DNA from 4 places in the Paenibacillus sp. UMB4589-SE434 genome. Region 3 is predicted to be linked to each of the others. Evidence: riboswitches for the same ligand, from Rfam matches in the RefSeq annotation. Region 3 holds a riboswitch; each other region holds the start of a gene.

Region 1 (3,119 bases), on a different contig from region 3:
CTCTGCAATCGTATAATCCTTAGACAATTCAATATAATCGAGCAAATTAGGCGACACAAGGTGATGCGCCACCCTTATTCCCATATCCCGCTCTGGGTAAATCACGCGATCTACGCCCAATCTTTCCAGAACACGTCCATGCAGCTCGCTTAACGCTTTGGCCACCACTTTCTTGACCCCAAGCTCCTTCACCTGGATACTGATCAAAATACTAGTCTGAATGTCATCACCGATCGCAACAATGACGCAATCAAAATTACGAATGCCCAAGGAACGCAGCACTTCTTCATCAGCAGCATCCGCTACAACCGCATGGGTCATCTCGGAACTCAGTTCGTCAATGATTTCTTCATCCTTGTCAATACCAAGAACCTGATGCCCTAACTTCATTAATTCTTTTGCCAGACTGGAACCGAAGCGTCCCATTCCAATTACCGCAAACTGCTGAGCGTCCATAATAGATGTTATCCCCTTCATCCTTGCTTACTATATATCTATATATTCCAACTAAACATAATCCTCATGCTTACGCCGTACTCTTAACCTATCGTTATTTTACCTTCCGGGTGGCGATACAATTCACGTTCTGCCTTCGGTCCAAGCGCATACGCAAGCGTAATTGGTCCGAGTCGTCCTGCAAACATCGTAAGGGCAATTAACAATTTCCCTACATCCGACAGACTAGTTGTGATTCCCATCGTGAGTCCGACCGTACCAAATGCCGATGTTGTCTCGAACAAGATGGCAAGAAATTGCCGATCTTCTGTCGTAGACAATATCATAGACACGAAGAGAACCAGCCCCAGTGCCAGCAAGGTTAATGTAACTGCTTTGAAAATACGGTCTTTAGCCAGACGGCAGCGGAACATAACGATGTCTTCCTTGCCGCGCATCATCGCAAAGACGGCACCAATCAAGATCGTGAACGTAGTCGTCTTGATACCGCCCCCTGTTGATCCTGGAGATGCACCGATAAACATCAGAATGACCATAAAGAACTGAGATGCCTGTCTCATAGCACCAATATCAACCGTATTCGCCCCCGCAGTACGCGGACTGACCGACTGGAAGAACGATGCCCATATTTTCTGCCAACCATTCAGTTGACCGTACGTATGAGGATTCGTAAACTCAAATATAAATAGGACAACAGCTCCAAACACAATTAAAAAGCTGGTCATGGATAATACAACTTTGGTATGCAGAGACAATCGACGTGTACGACGGAAATCCATCACATCAGACATGACTATAAAACCAATACCACCCGATACGATCAAAAACATGGATACAAAGTTAATAATCGGGTCCCCTACGTAACTTGTTAAGCTGGAGAAAGGACCGCTAACTTGGCCGAACAAGTCAAAACCTGCGTTGTTAAAGAACGAGATGGCATGAAAAATACCGAAATACAATGCCTGCCCGAATGGCAGATCGAACGACCATCTTAACGTAAACAGCACAGCGGCAGAACCCTCAATGACAAAAGCATAAAGCAGTACTTTGCGGATTAGTCGTACAATACCTTCCATCGAGCCTTGATTCAGCGATTCCTGGAGGATCAGCCGTTCTTTTAATGAAATTCTCTTCTTAAATGCCATAGCAAACAGCGTCGCCATCGTCATAAACCCTAGACCGCCAACCTGGATTAAACTAATAATGACGATTTGACCAAACATCGTAAAGTGTGTGCCTGTGTCAACAACCACAAGACCTGTTACGCAAGTGGCAGAGGTAGCTGTAAATAAGGCGTCGATAAACGGCAACGGTGTGCCGTCGGCATTGGATATTGGCAGCATGAGCAACAGTGCGCCAATCAAAACAATGAAGGCAAATCCAATGACCAAGGTGCGTGAAGGGGTTAGCCTCCGCAGGTTGTTACGCTTAACAGTCTTCAAGGATGCTTTTCACCTCATACGTAAAATGGCACGAAAAAAAGCACTGGAGACCCCAATGCTTATCGCTGGTATCCTGACGTTTACGCCTACGAGGTTAGCTGACGGATTCGGGCACGTCAAGGTCGCCCTATTCAAGTGGCTTGCAGCACACTCAAAATTCACCCCAAAATTCGGTTCCCCCGCTTTCGTCGCATGACGAAACTCGGCTGTATTCAATTCATAACGAGATTATATACGTTTCCTATGTTCTTCACAAAGTCTTGAAAGGAGCAAATACACGAGAAAACGCCCGAAAACATCATTATATAACGCTTACATTCACTTCTTTTCTCGTAATACATCGGCGCAAGGCCCTTTTTCTTGACGTTGCTTGTTCATTTCGATAATGTGGGAAGGAACAACTGTCTTTATCGTATTTCAAATTTAAGATTGAAGGGGGATTCCCTTGAAATTTACATACAATTCTACTGCTGGCAACCAAAGATATGGGCAGGGTGCATCCAGGGCGCTCATTGGCGCAGCAGTTGCGGGATTCTTATTATTCTTAGTCATTCAAGTTATCATTCCATTTTTGTCCAGTTCAAATACAGAGCAGCTTACTCCTATGTTAACCAAAGATGAAGCTATCCGCCGCGCGGAAGTCGCTTACACCTCGGCTATATTTTCAGCAACGCCCAGTTTCTCTAACACGAGCAAAGGCTCATCCATTCCATCATCCGCTCAATTCAAAAAAGGTGCCATATATTATACCAATGATCTCCTGTCTGGCTACTTAAGTAAATATGAGCTGCATACTGCGTATAATCGTTGGGAAAAGGCAGCGCCATATGATATTTATCGGGTCTTTTTCGACAAAGAAGCCCCCCTACAACACAAGCGTGAGCTCGTGACAATCGACATCCATATGCGCACTGGACAGATCGTCGGCTATCAACAAGTGTTGTCCGATACCATTGATGCCGACAATAGCTCCACTACATCCGAAGTGGAACAACCTAATCCAGATCGGGCTTACATGTTAGCCCATTCAGATGAAGCTGTACTACAGCTTGGCTACACACCTGCACAGCTTGCCCGCAAATCCGAGCAATTATCGAATGAAATTCGCTATACTGTCAAGAATGGGCAGGTCGGCGATGCCAAACTGGAAGTTGTTGTGTGGTGGCAAAATGGCAAGATCAGCCAGGCTCAATCCATTTGGACATTACCTGAAGCTTATAC
Region 2 (3,119 bases), on a different contig from region 3:
CCGGACGTGCCAACACCAATACAATAAGTAATGTAATGCCAATAGACAACCAACCTAAACCTGTCATTTTTGTGTTCCACCTTTCAACTATTTACAAGGAAGTCGTATCCCTAGAATTTCTCTGGCTTTACAAGTGCGTATCCCAGATAGAGAAACAGTGCCCCTACCAGTACGCCAAGCACGATAATCATCTTTGTTCACCTCTATATGCACGAGTCAGCCCGTGCGATGTTCATGGCATTAGCCATGACTAATGATCAACTTCTGTGGAGCACCAGGACAGCACCCCATACGTTACGACGCCTAACAATACAATTAATACAAGCATAATGACATCGAACATATGCCAACTCCTCCTTTGAGCCTTGGTGCTAAGATGTGCTCACCCTTCAGAGACGGTGCTTTACCTTGCAGCATGTTAAAAGACAACACAAAAAGCCGCACGGAAAGAGGATCCCTTTCCGTGCGGCTTCTAAACACGCAGCTAAATAAAACGCAAGCTGCGAATCGCCACAACGAAATAAGGCTGCCTCTATGGACGCTTACGAGGTTAGCTGACGGATTCGGGCGCATGAGTCGCCCTACTGGCCAAAGGCCAAGATTCACCCCTCGCACAGCAGCTTCTCCACTTTCGAAGCACTGTGCTCTAACATTGGGTCCCCCGTTCCCTTCTCAGGGATTCAGCGATGAGCATTGCCCAAAGCTTATCAATTAGTCGAGCCGTTCGAACTGATCGCACCAGAACCTGCTGTAAATAAGTTACTGGTGCAGCTATACGGTTGAACGCTGCTCGCTGTAAATCAATTCGGTCAGCAGAAAGGATACTTGATCCGACTGCGTGTACACAACCATATCCGCGCCTAGCAGGCGGTAAATGGAACGTGGATAATGCTGCTTAGTTATGACCGTAATCGGGTCGTACGTCCATGCTCGGCATTGCTGCAGCAGACGACAAGTCAGCGCAAAGCTTTGCTCGAATACGTATATACGTCCAACTGGTAATAACGGAATCTCGGCTGGTTTGGTCCGAGATGTGTTTACGTGCCAAATGTGCTTGACACCAAGTTTCTCCATTCTTGCCGAACATCTCACATTGTTACTGATGGCTGCCACTGGCAAGCCTGCGCCGCGCAGTTGGCGGACAAAGTCAGCCCCCATCGTGTTCGGAGCGAATACGGTAACGATTCGGTCCGTGTCTTGCATTTCACCATACCTCCTGAAGTCCGTTACTTTCATCATTCGGGTAGAGGTTGGTCAGTATGCGCAAATCGGTCTAGCGCGCCTCTCCTCGGACGCTTACGAGGTTAGCTGTCGGGTTCGGAATCGAAGAGTCGCCCTACCGGTTGCAAAGTGACATCCCCTAACATTTAGCATGGATATAACCTTTACCGGATTCACCCCCTGAACGCAAATCAATCTAATTCAGCCGCAATCGGTTGTTATGACGGATTTGCCTTCTCATTGTGGTTCCCCCGCTCCCGCCTTCCGGCGGAACTCAGCGATGAAGACGCAACGGATATTGTTGTCGTCGATGAACTGAATCTTACGCCTTTTCATGTATGTATGTAAATCAATTCGAACGTTCATATTGTTCCAAGCATGACCAAATGCTGGATATAATCATAATCAATCATCGAAAATCCTATCATTTACTCGTCATATCTTTAATTATCTTCATTCGATTGGATAACAGTAGCATTTTAAAGTAATTTCGATAACAATATGGATTTAATCGCTTTCTTGGCAAAATTTCTGTCATGATTAATCTATTACTCGTGTCCTGTTCAAGCTTCCATTTACAGCTCATAGCTCGCTTTGATGCGTTTGCATAAGGCATGCATAGGCGGGATTTAGACTACACTGCCTTTTCGTATGGCTATATCAGCGCATACACTAAAGCCGCCTGAATCGAGTACGTTCAAGCGGCTGTCTCATGTCATTTTTTGGGATCCGCGGGAACATCAGTAGCCAAAAAGAGTACCCAAAAGCTGATTCATCCGATTGGCATACGTATGCTCACGCAGCGTTCTTTCAAGCCCGCGCAGCGCAATCTCACGCCGTTCTCCTTCATGGTGCAAATAATGCTCCATCTTTGCAAGCAGCTCATCAGGCGATTGGTAGGTCACAATCTCGATACCAGGGGTATAAAAGCTAGCTAGATCACTGCGAATGTCTGTCAATTGCAGTGTGCCGCAGCAAGCAATTTCAAACGTCCTTGGGTTCGGAGAGGAGGCAATAATCTGACTGGAATTGCTGTTCACCGTCTCGTCATCGTGAGATCTGTGCATATTGATGACAATTTTGGTCATGTTGTACATATCAGCTGTTTCTTGCGGAGTCATCCAACGACCAAGATCAATCTTGCCCGTATAGGAGCTAAACTGTGGCAGTCGATCCCACCACAAGCCTGAAAAGTATGCGTTATACTGCATCATTCGATCTATAATCGATTCGAAAAAACGTACTCTGTTCCAGTAGGCTGAACCTATAAAACAAACATCGCGGCGCCCCGGTGTAGGTGTTGTCTTCGGCAAAAAATGGCCTGGATACACCGCAAACGGCAAGTAATGAACACTGGGACAGCCAATAGATTGATAATAGCTGACACTGTTGATTTCTAACGTAAACACATCGCTGTAATGCGGCACGATAGCAGACATCATATCCGTATAATACGGATCGTCCGTCAGCCATACGGCTGTGCGAATGCCTGCTGCCCGCAGTTCATCAAGCTGGCCGATTGGAAGCTCCATGCCATCCAAGGCGATGATAATATCCGGCCTTAAGGAGGCCGCCGAAGCTGCAACGGCATCTCTCGGCCCGATGACCGTCACCTTCCCCACCATCTCCTGAAGCGTGCTGACTAACGCATCATCAATTGGAGAGTATGGGAAGCCCTTGCCTGAGGTAACGTACATGACATGTATAGGTCGATGAGGAATTTGCGGGCGTATGGTCTTCACCAGCATATCCGCACGGCCACGAAGGTATCCATCCTGGTATCCTTCATGCAGACCGCGTAATCGTCCACGCCTGCGAGCAACGGTTATCGATGTCACGCGTCTGTGTCGATATGATTTCCTCCGTGAGCGTGAACCGGGCATCTCCTCACTCCTTTG
Region 3 (3,119 bases):
CATGTTATAATGGACGAACGAATATTCATCTTGAAAGGGGCTAGCTGATGACCAAAGATACCGCCTTAGTGTTAGGTGCGACAGGGTTAGTAGGCAGCGAGCTTATGGCACGAATTCATGCGTATTATAAACGTGTCATTGTGTTAAGTCGCCGACCTGTCATCGTTCCCTTTCCTAATGTTGAAGTACACACGATAGATTTCGACCGTATGGACCAGTATGCTGCATTATTTCAAGCAGAAGACGTGTTCTGCTGTTTAGGAACTACAATCAAGCAAGCCAAGTCAAAGGAAGCATTTCGTAAGGTAGATTACATTTATCCCTTGCAAGCTGGGAAGCTTTCAGCTGCGGCACAGGTTCGTTCTTTTACAATCATTACAGCGATGGGGTCCAGCTCGAAGTCAGCATTTTTCTACAGTCGTGTCAAAGGGGATTTGGAAACTGGACTGCAAGCACTTCCCTTACGTGCGCTTCATATTGTACGGCCCTCGCTAATTATAGGTGCGCGTCAGGAGTTCCGACTCGGAGAGCGAGCTGCAGCTGCCATCAGTCCCCTCTTATCGCCTATCCTGCGCGGCCCACTATTAAAATATCGCCCGATTCAAGCTTCTATCATAGCAGAAGCAATGCTGTATGCAGCAAGCTCAGGTCTTGGCGGCACGCACATATATCCTTCTGACCAACTGTGCAGCATGGCTGCTCAAATAAATAAATAAGGATGATAAGCACTTCAGTATGCTGCTGTGAACAGGCGCAGCGGAAGTGCTTTTTGACGCGCGTACATCTCATCCAATTTCCCGGCAGTATGCCTTCGTCCATCTTTTTATTTCTCGTATGCCTTCGAGCAGCCTTCCGTCGCTGAACACGAAATATGCAACCTATCGATAGCTGCAGCAAGCACGGCGTAATTCGGATAAATATATTCAATCGTTGCTATAATCCATCCCCTATCGTTCAAAATCACCTTTAATTCGTCCTTATCGGTCTTTTATCGTTATACACCCCTGCTGCCACGCGCTATGATAGACAACATGAAGCATCGCTTCATTCTTTCAATCGCTGAGTGCTCTAGTTACAGAGCAGCGGGGGAACCATTCAGGGTCCACGATCCTACATTGGGGTGAATCCGGTAGTCTCTACTGGTAGGGCGACTCCATCGCCCGAATCCGTCAGCTAACCTCGTAAGCGTTACAGGAGAGACTTGCAGATAGCTGCTCTTGTTACAGACCACCTATTTGCATCATGACAAAGTCTGGAGGGATGAAGATGGACGAAATCCATACATCAGCACACACCATTAACCGCATTGAATTGTATCAATTAGCTAGTATGTCACGCTTGTCCGCAATTGAAACTGATACACAATGCAGGACCGCATTGCCGATCATGATTATTTTAAAAGTAGTAAGTGGGGAAGCTCAAGGCTGGGGAAAAGTTACCCTGATGCCTGATGATTCTCATTTTGATCTTCAGCGCTGGGCGCGACAATTAGAACGGTTAAAGGGCAAATCAGCAATAGGTGCTTTGCTGCTGTTGGAGCAAATGAGAACTTCATGGTGTGAGGAGAAGGTACAGTTAACCGAGCTAGCACTAGCGAATCTGTTGCAGCATTCATCCTATCGTTATTGTCCGCAGCAAAGCATGCTTATCACCCACTGCCAAGCCTATTACGGAACCATCTAAAGCAGCAAAAATGAATCTTTAAAATGTCTACTAGCAGATTCACGCATCAGCAGGACTGAAGCCCATAGCCGCAGTCCTGCAACTGTTATTTTAAATGACAGCGTCTTCCTATGGCTTATCCGGCTGCCCTGCATATTCCTCATACGCTACACTCGCCAGCAGTTCGTCCCACACCTCATCATTCAGCTGCTCTGTGTCTATAGAAACAACACACACATGTTCCAAGTTCCAATCTATCTCTACGATTCCAAGATGATCCCCATGTAAAACAAGCAAAATATGAAATTGATGTCTGACATAACTACGCAGCTGCCTTTCAAGCTCGACAACTTCCTCATACGTCCCATCAATACGAATAAATAACAACCATGGTAATACCGCTGTTTTCTCCAAAAAGCGCTGTATTCGGCGATCGTACATCGCTTTAACCTCGGGATAGGATACCAGATGCTCAGGTGAATTGAAGTCTTTCGGGTAATCATGAACAGAATAAATATCGTATACACGATCCCGTAACATAAGACATCGATCACCTTGGTCATAACCTGTAAATTCAAGGTTGTCTAGTTCCATATATCCTGCGAATCGATTGCGCAGCAACAAGTTAACGTTCGATAGGTGTACGGAGCGATTCCAATCTAGCATGCCTCCGAACTTTCTTAATCCGAGTCGATGCAACTGAATAGCTACTAAACATTTTCTCCCCATACTATATATTGCATGATAAGATCGTGCTAATTGTTCCCTCTTCATCGTCGTCACCTCTTGTCTCAATCCGTATACTATACTGTATGACGGCTTGGCTAAAAGGTACGGACTTCCGTCTCATTTGCTTTATTAACGGTCTCGAAGCGTCTGTGTTAATCGTTCCATACACCGCTCGAAAGAACGAAGCTCACTGCTGGTAAACTCTCCTTTTAACTCCATATAAATAGCTTCATGTATCTTGGCCTGCGTTTCATAGGCGATTCGCCCCTTGTCTGTTAAAGACACAAGAACAATTCGAGCGTCTGACGGATGTGTATTACGGACGACAAGCTCCTTTCGTTCCAAACGAACCATCATTTGCGAGACGGCTCCCTTCGTAACGCACAGCCGGTCAGATAACTCACCCATTGCCACACCTTCATGTTCCCCAATTGCTTCAATAGTATGAACTTCGCTGAGGGATAAATCGTTTAGATCTCCGAAAGACTTCGGATATCGCTCCAATCGTCGCAGTTGTAATATCAGCCGTCCAATAGCAAGATGTTCAGTCATAGTAACCACCTTTCCAGCCAAATAAATAATATGATGTTCTCTGCTTAGAAAATGGGGGGTGCCTCTTCCGCTTGGTTCATCCCTTTTACCTGCTGATGGGCATGATCTCACTATCTATGCTCAATTTGTAATGTGCGTAATCTCGTACCCTTACAAACTCGCATTTCTCATACAAA
Region 4 (3,119 bases), on a different contig from region 3:
GAAGAAATTGCAGTTTGAAAGGAGGTGAGAATATGAAATGGACGACATCATCGGCGGTCGCCTGGTCTACAGCTATGATGCTGCTGCTTGCTTCTCCGGCAGCGGCGCAAAGCGAACATGCCGCTGCTGCATTTGCGAAGTCGCCTGAAGCGCGGGTTGTATTTGCATCAGGAGATGACACGGATTCTTCCCGCAAGAGTGAATCACAGGGCGGAGTACTAGCGTTGCTGCCAAGCTCCGCGACTTCGAAAGCAAGCAATTTGTCGGCACAATTAAATAAGAAAGATCACACAGAGAAGAAACAGCTGAACAAGGAGCAGGAACAGCTCCAAAGTCAGATAAAAGAGCTTCGGCAGAAGAAGCTTATATCGATTGCACAGAAATATGGTATTGTTGTCGAAAACAAGACATTTGAGCAAATACGTCATGAATTGCGACAAATAGTTGGACGTAACGGCAAAATGTTCCACGAGAAACATGTCGATAAGCATGCACGGCCTCAACAACACATGAGGGAACAAGTGAAGAAAAAGGTTGTGAATTCGGAGCATTTGAATACTGAACATACAGGGAGCAAGTTAAGGGAACAGCAGCAGTAATGGAGTCACAAGCTACGTGGTACATGAGACATTAAGTTGTCGTGGATTTTGAGGACTTAGGCTGGTAGTCGTGAATAAGATGTAGAGGCATGTTGGAAGAACGCCCAGCATGCCTCTTTGGGTTAAACGCAGTGCGGGGATGTAATGTTATATCCTACATTGTCAAAATCTGAGGATAAGTAGTAAGTAGGGTTTACGAAAGGTGACTCTACAGTGAAATGATATATCACCCTTTTCAAGGCTAGTAGAAACTAGTTGGCACCATCGTTATATGTAATGTGCGTGGCGTGGTGACTAGGAAGTTAGAGAATTAATTATTGCAGGTATATCGATATCACGGTGATGGAGCTAGTTCCTGATTAGGACAACAAGAGAAGAAGCGTGATTCATCTTCAGGTTCACGTGTTAATTATCATATAAGGGTGCTGGACCTGGGAATGGACAGGGAGAATGATGGTTAGCATGCTTCTCTTCAGCTAGATGCCCATATAGCAGTCAGAAGAACAGGGAAACATGGCAAGTGTAAACCCATTTTATACAGATTTATGTTTATAATTGTCGTCTTTTTCCTGTATTAATTTGTGCAGGACCATGGCTTCTTAGTTGGCACGTTTCAGTTTGGCGTGCATACAGTGTATAGAACAGTGCAATATAAAAGCCCGACAGGCTGCATGAGGCAATCCATCGGGCTTTCGGTATAATATTCTATTATTTCTCGTAAGAAGCAAAGCTATCATATTGCTTCGAGCTGAGAATGCGCTTAGCACCAACATAACGCTTCTCATAATAATCCATGCTCAGATCGTCGACACGTGTTCCTTTGCTTGTCGAAGCGTGGGCGAATTGACCGTTGCCTACATAAATGCCGACGTGGGAGATTCCGCTGCCACTAGTATTGAAGAATACCAAGTCTCCAGGGCGTAGTTCGTCTTTTTTTACTTTGTCGCCAACTTCATACTGGGAAGAAGACGAACGAGGCAATTCAACATCGAATTTGTCAAAAACATACTTTACAAATCCAGAGCAGTCAAACCCCTTCGTTGTAGTTCCACCATACTTGTAGTCGATACCCATCAAATCTTGGATAGTGTTGTCCATCTTCGTTGCGGCGAATGCGCTACCTGTTCCGATCGAGAACAGTAAGCTCAGACCGACCACCGCAGTGACCAACTTCTTCTTCAATTGGAAAAGCTCCTTCCGTGCCTGCGAGGTTAGCTGGAGGGTTCGGTTGAAGGTTCCCTATGATCTCTGCATAAGCAAGATCAATTCACCCAGTATTAATGGTTCCCCCGCTTCCCGGATGTGTACGGGAATTTGGCCTATTGGATCACATCAGATTCCGTTACTTCTGATTACAAAATTGCAAGAACTAAGTGTCTTTCATGACAAAGTTGTAACAATCTAAGCCTTATTTTAGCAGACCTTTTTTACTTTGACAAACACTTTTTGTCCGGAAACGCCAAAAAAACGCGCTTAAACCTCGAGAAAAGGCTTAAGTAAGCGTTTTTTTGGCGAAAAAATATTTAGAAAGGCCGAAATTTACGGTTTCCGATGATTCCATGCGTGATAACGGCTAGAAAGACTCCATAATTTCAAAAATGCGCGTAATGCAGGATATGCCTGCTGTAAAATGAGTGCGGTCATGCCGGTCCATAACATGGCAGCGGTTGTCACTAATGTACTGCATACTAGTGAGATAAGCACAAATAGGAGCGACAATCCAATGACAGGCAGAACGTGAACGATGCCGTTTTTTAGTGCATGCAACAGCGACATGTCTGACCCAGCGCCGAATTGCAGAAATAAAAACAAATGATGAAGCAGCCAACCTCCAACCAGCCAAGCGAGACTAACAGGAAGAGCACCAGTTAATAGCATCTGCCAGCTTGGATTAGAAGCAAGTACTTCGGCCAGATAAGGGACGGCCCAATAGGCGGGAGCAAGCATCAAGGCCGTTTCCAGAAGATACAATAAAGCAAAAGGTTTCCACACTGCTGCGATTCCCCTGAAAAAGGTCAATCCCGATTCCGTTCGGTGATTAGCCATTGAATAGCAGATGCCAGCATGAATGATCGGTGTGAGCAGCATCCGTACCGCAATAAAAGCGACTATGATCCAGAGGTACGGTGTATAGGTAGACGTTTTAGTTAATTGGAACTGGGATTCCAATAAGAAGAGTTGTGAACTCATCTCCGTAGGAGCTGGGCTCGGATACCGGCGAAGTATTGGCATGATGACGGAATCCATAAAGCGAAATAATAGAAATCCCCACAATAACTGATATAGAAATAGGATGATCCAGATGTATAAATGGTCTTTCAGCCAGTCCCACCCTGCGCGCATATGCAGCTTCATGTCCATCACCACCCCAATACGTTTGTTATCACTTCCAGCCATTTGACGGCTACCCAATTAACGCGCGTGCGCACCGGTTCTTCAATTTGAGCACGCATATAGTTGTTAATGTGACGATTCTCTACCATGATCGTATAGAGAGGATCGATCATTACCCATGCGAGC

What was found. Region 3 has a riboswitch for cyclic di-AMP ahead of QP775_RS09490 (hypothetical protein). Riboswitches for the same ligand answer to the same signal wherever they lie in the genome.
Region 1: it holds a riboswitch for cyclic di-AMP, as region 3 does, so the genes downstream of both, QP775_RS24195 (TrkH family potassium uptake protein) here and QP775_RS09490 (hypothetical protein) in region 3, are expected to answer to the same signal.
Region 2: it holds a riboswitch for cyclic di-AMP, as region 3 does, so the genes downstream of both, QP775_RS22575 (hypothetical protein) here and QP775_RS09490 (hypothetical protein) in region 3, are expected to answer to the same signal.
Region 4: it holds a riboswitch for cyclic di-AMP, as region 3 does, so the genes downstream of both, QP775_RS24570 (C40 family peptidase) here and QP775_RS09490 (hypothetical protein) in region 3, are expected to answer to the same signal.

The regions. Positions count from the first base shown of each region.
Region 1 covers NZ_JASOYK010000011.1:41,142-44,260, reverse strand. Annotated here, with positions in the region: gene QP775_RS24200 (potassium channel family protein) at 1-456, opposite strand, end outside; gene QP775_RS24195 (TrkH family potassium uptake protein) at 540-1,898, opposite strand; cyclic di-AMP (ydaO/yuaA leader) riboswitch at 1,967-2,116, opposite strand; gene QP775_RS24190 (CPBP family intramembrane glutamic endopeptidase) at 2,344-3,119, shown strand, end outside.
Region 2 covers NZ_JASOYK010000009.1:31,834-34,952, reverse strand. Annotated here, with positions in the region: gene kdpA (potassium-transporting ATPase subunit KdpA) at 1-67, opposite strand, end outside; gene kdpF (K(+)-transporting ATPase subunit F) at 111-191, opposite strand; cyclic di-AMP (ydaO/yuaA leader) riboswitch at 526-696, opposite strand; gene QP775_RS22575 (hypothetical protein) at 772-1,203, opposite strand; cyclic di-AMP (ydaO/yuaA leader) riboswitch at 1,278-1,511, opposite strand; gene QP775_RS22570 (CgeB family protein) at 1,962-3,059, opposite strand.
Region 3 covers NZ_JASOYK010000001.1:2,258,951-2,262,069, forward strand. Annotated here, with positions in the region: gene QP775_RS09480 (hypothetical protein) at 1-3, opposite strand, end outside; gene QP775_RS09485 (NAD-dependent epimerase/dehydratase family protein) at 48-716, shown strand; cyclic di-AMP (ydaO/yuaA leader) riboswitch at 1,048-1,203, shown strand; gene QP775_RS09490 (hypothetical protein) at 1,267-1,683, shown strand; gene QP775_RS09495 (DUF1796 family putative cysteine peptidase) at 1,792-2,436, opposite strand; gene QP775_RS09500 (MarR family winged helix-turn-helix transcriptional regulator) at 2,521-2,943, opposite strand; gene QP775_RS09505 (GNAT family N-acetyltransferase) at 3,029-3,119, opposite strand, start outside.
Region 4 covers NZ_JASOYK010000012.1:33,731-36,849, reverse strand. Annotated here, with positions in the region: gene QP775_RS24575 (hypothetical protein) at 33-599, shown strand; gene QP775_RS24570 (C40 family peptidase) at 1,308-1,781, opposite strand; cyclic di-AMP (ydaO/yuaA leader) riboswitch at 1,786-1,929, opposite strand; gene QP775_RS24565 (carbamoyl transferase) at 2,139-2,954, opposite strand; gene QP775_RS24560 (M1 family metallopeptidase) at 2,960-3,119, opposite strand, start outside.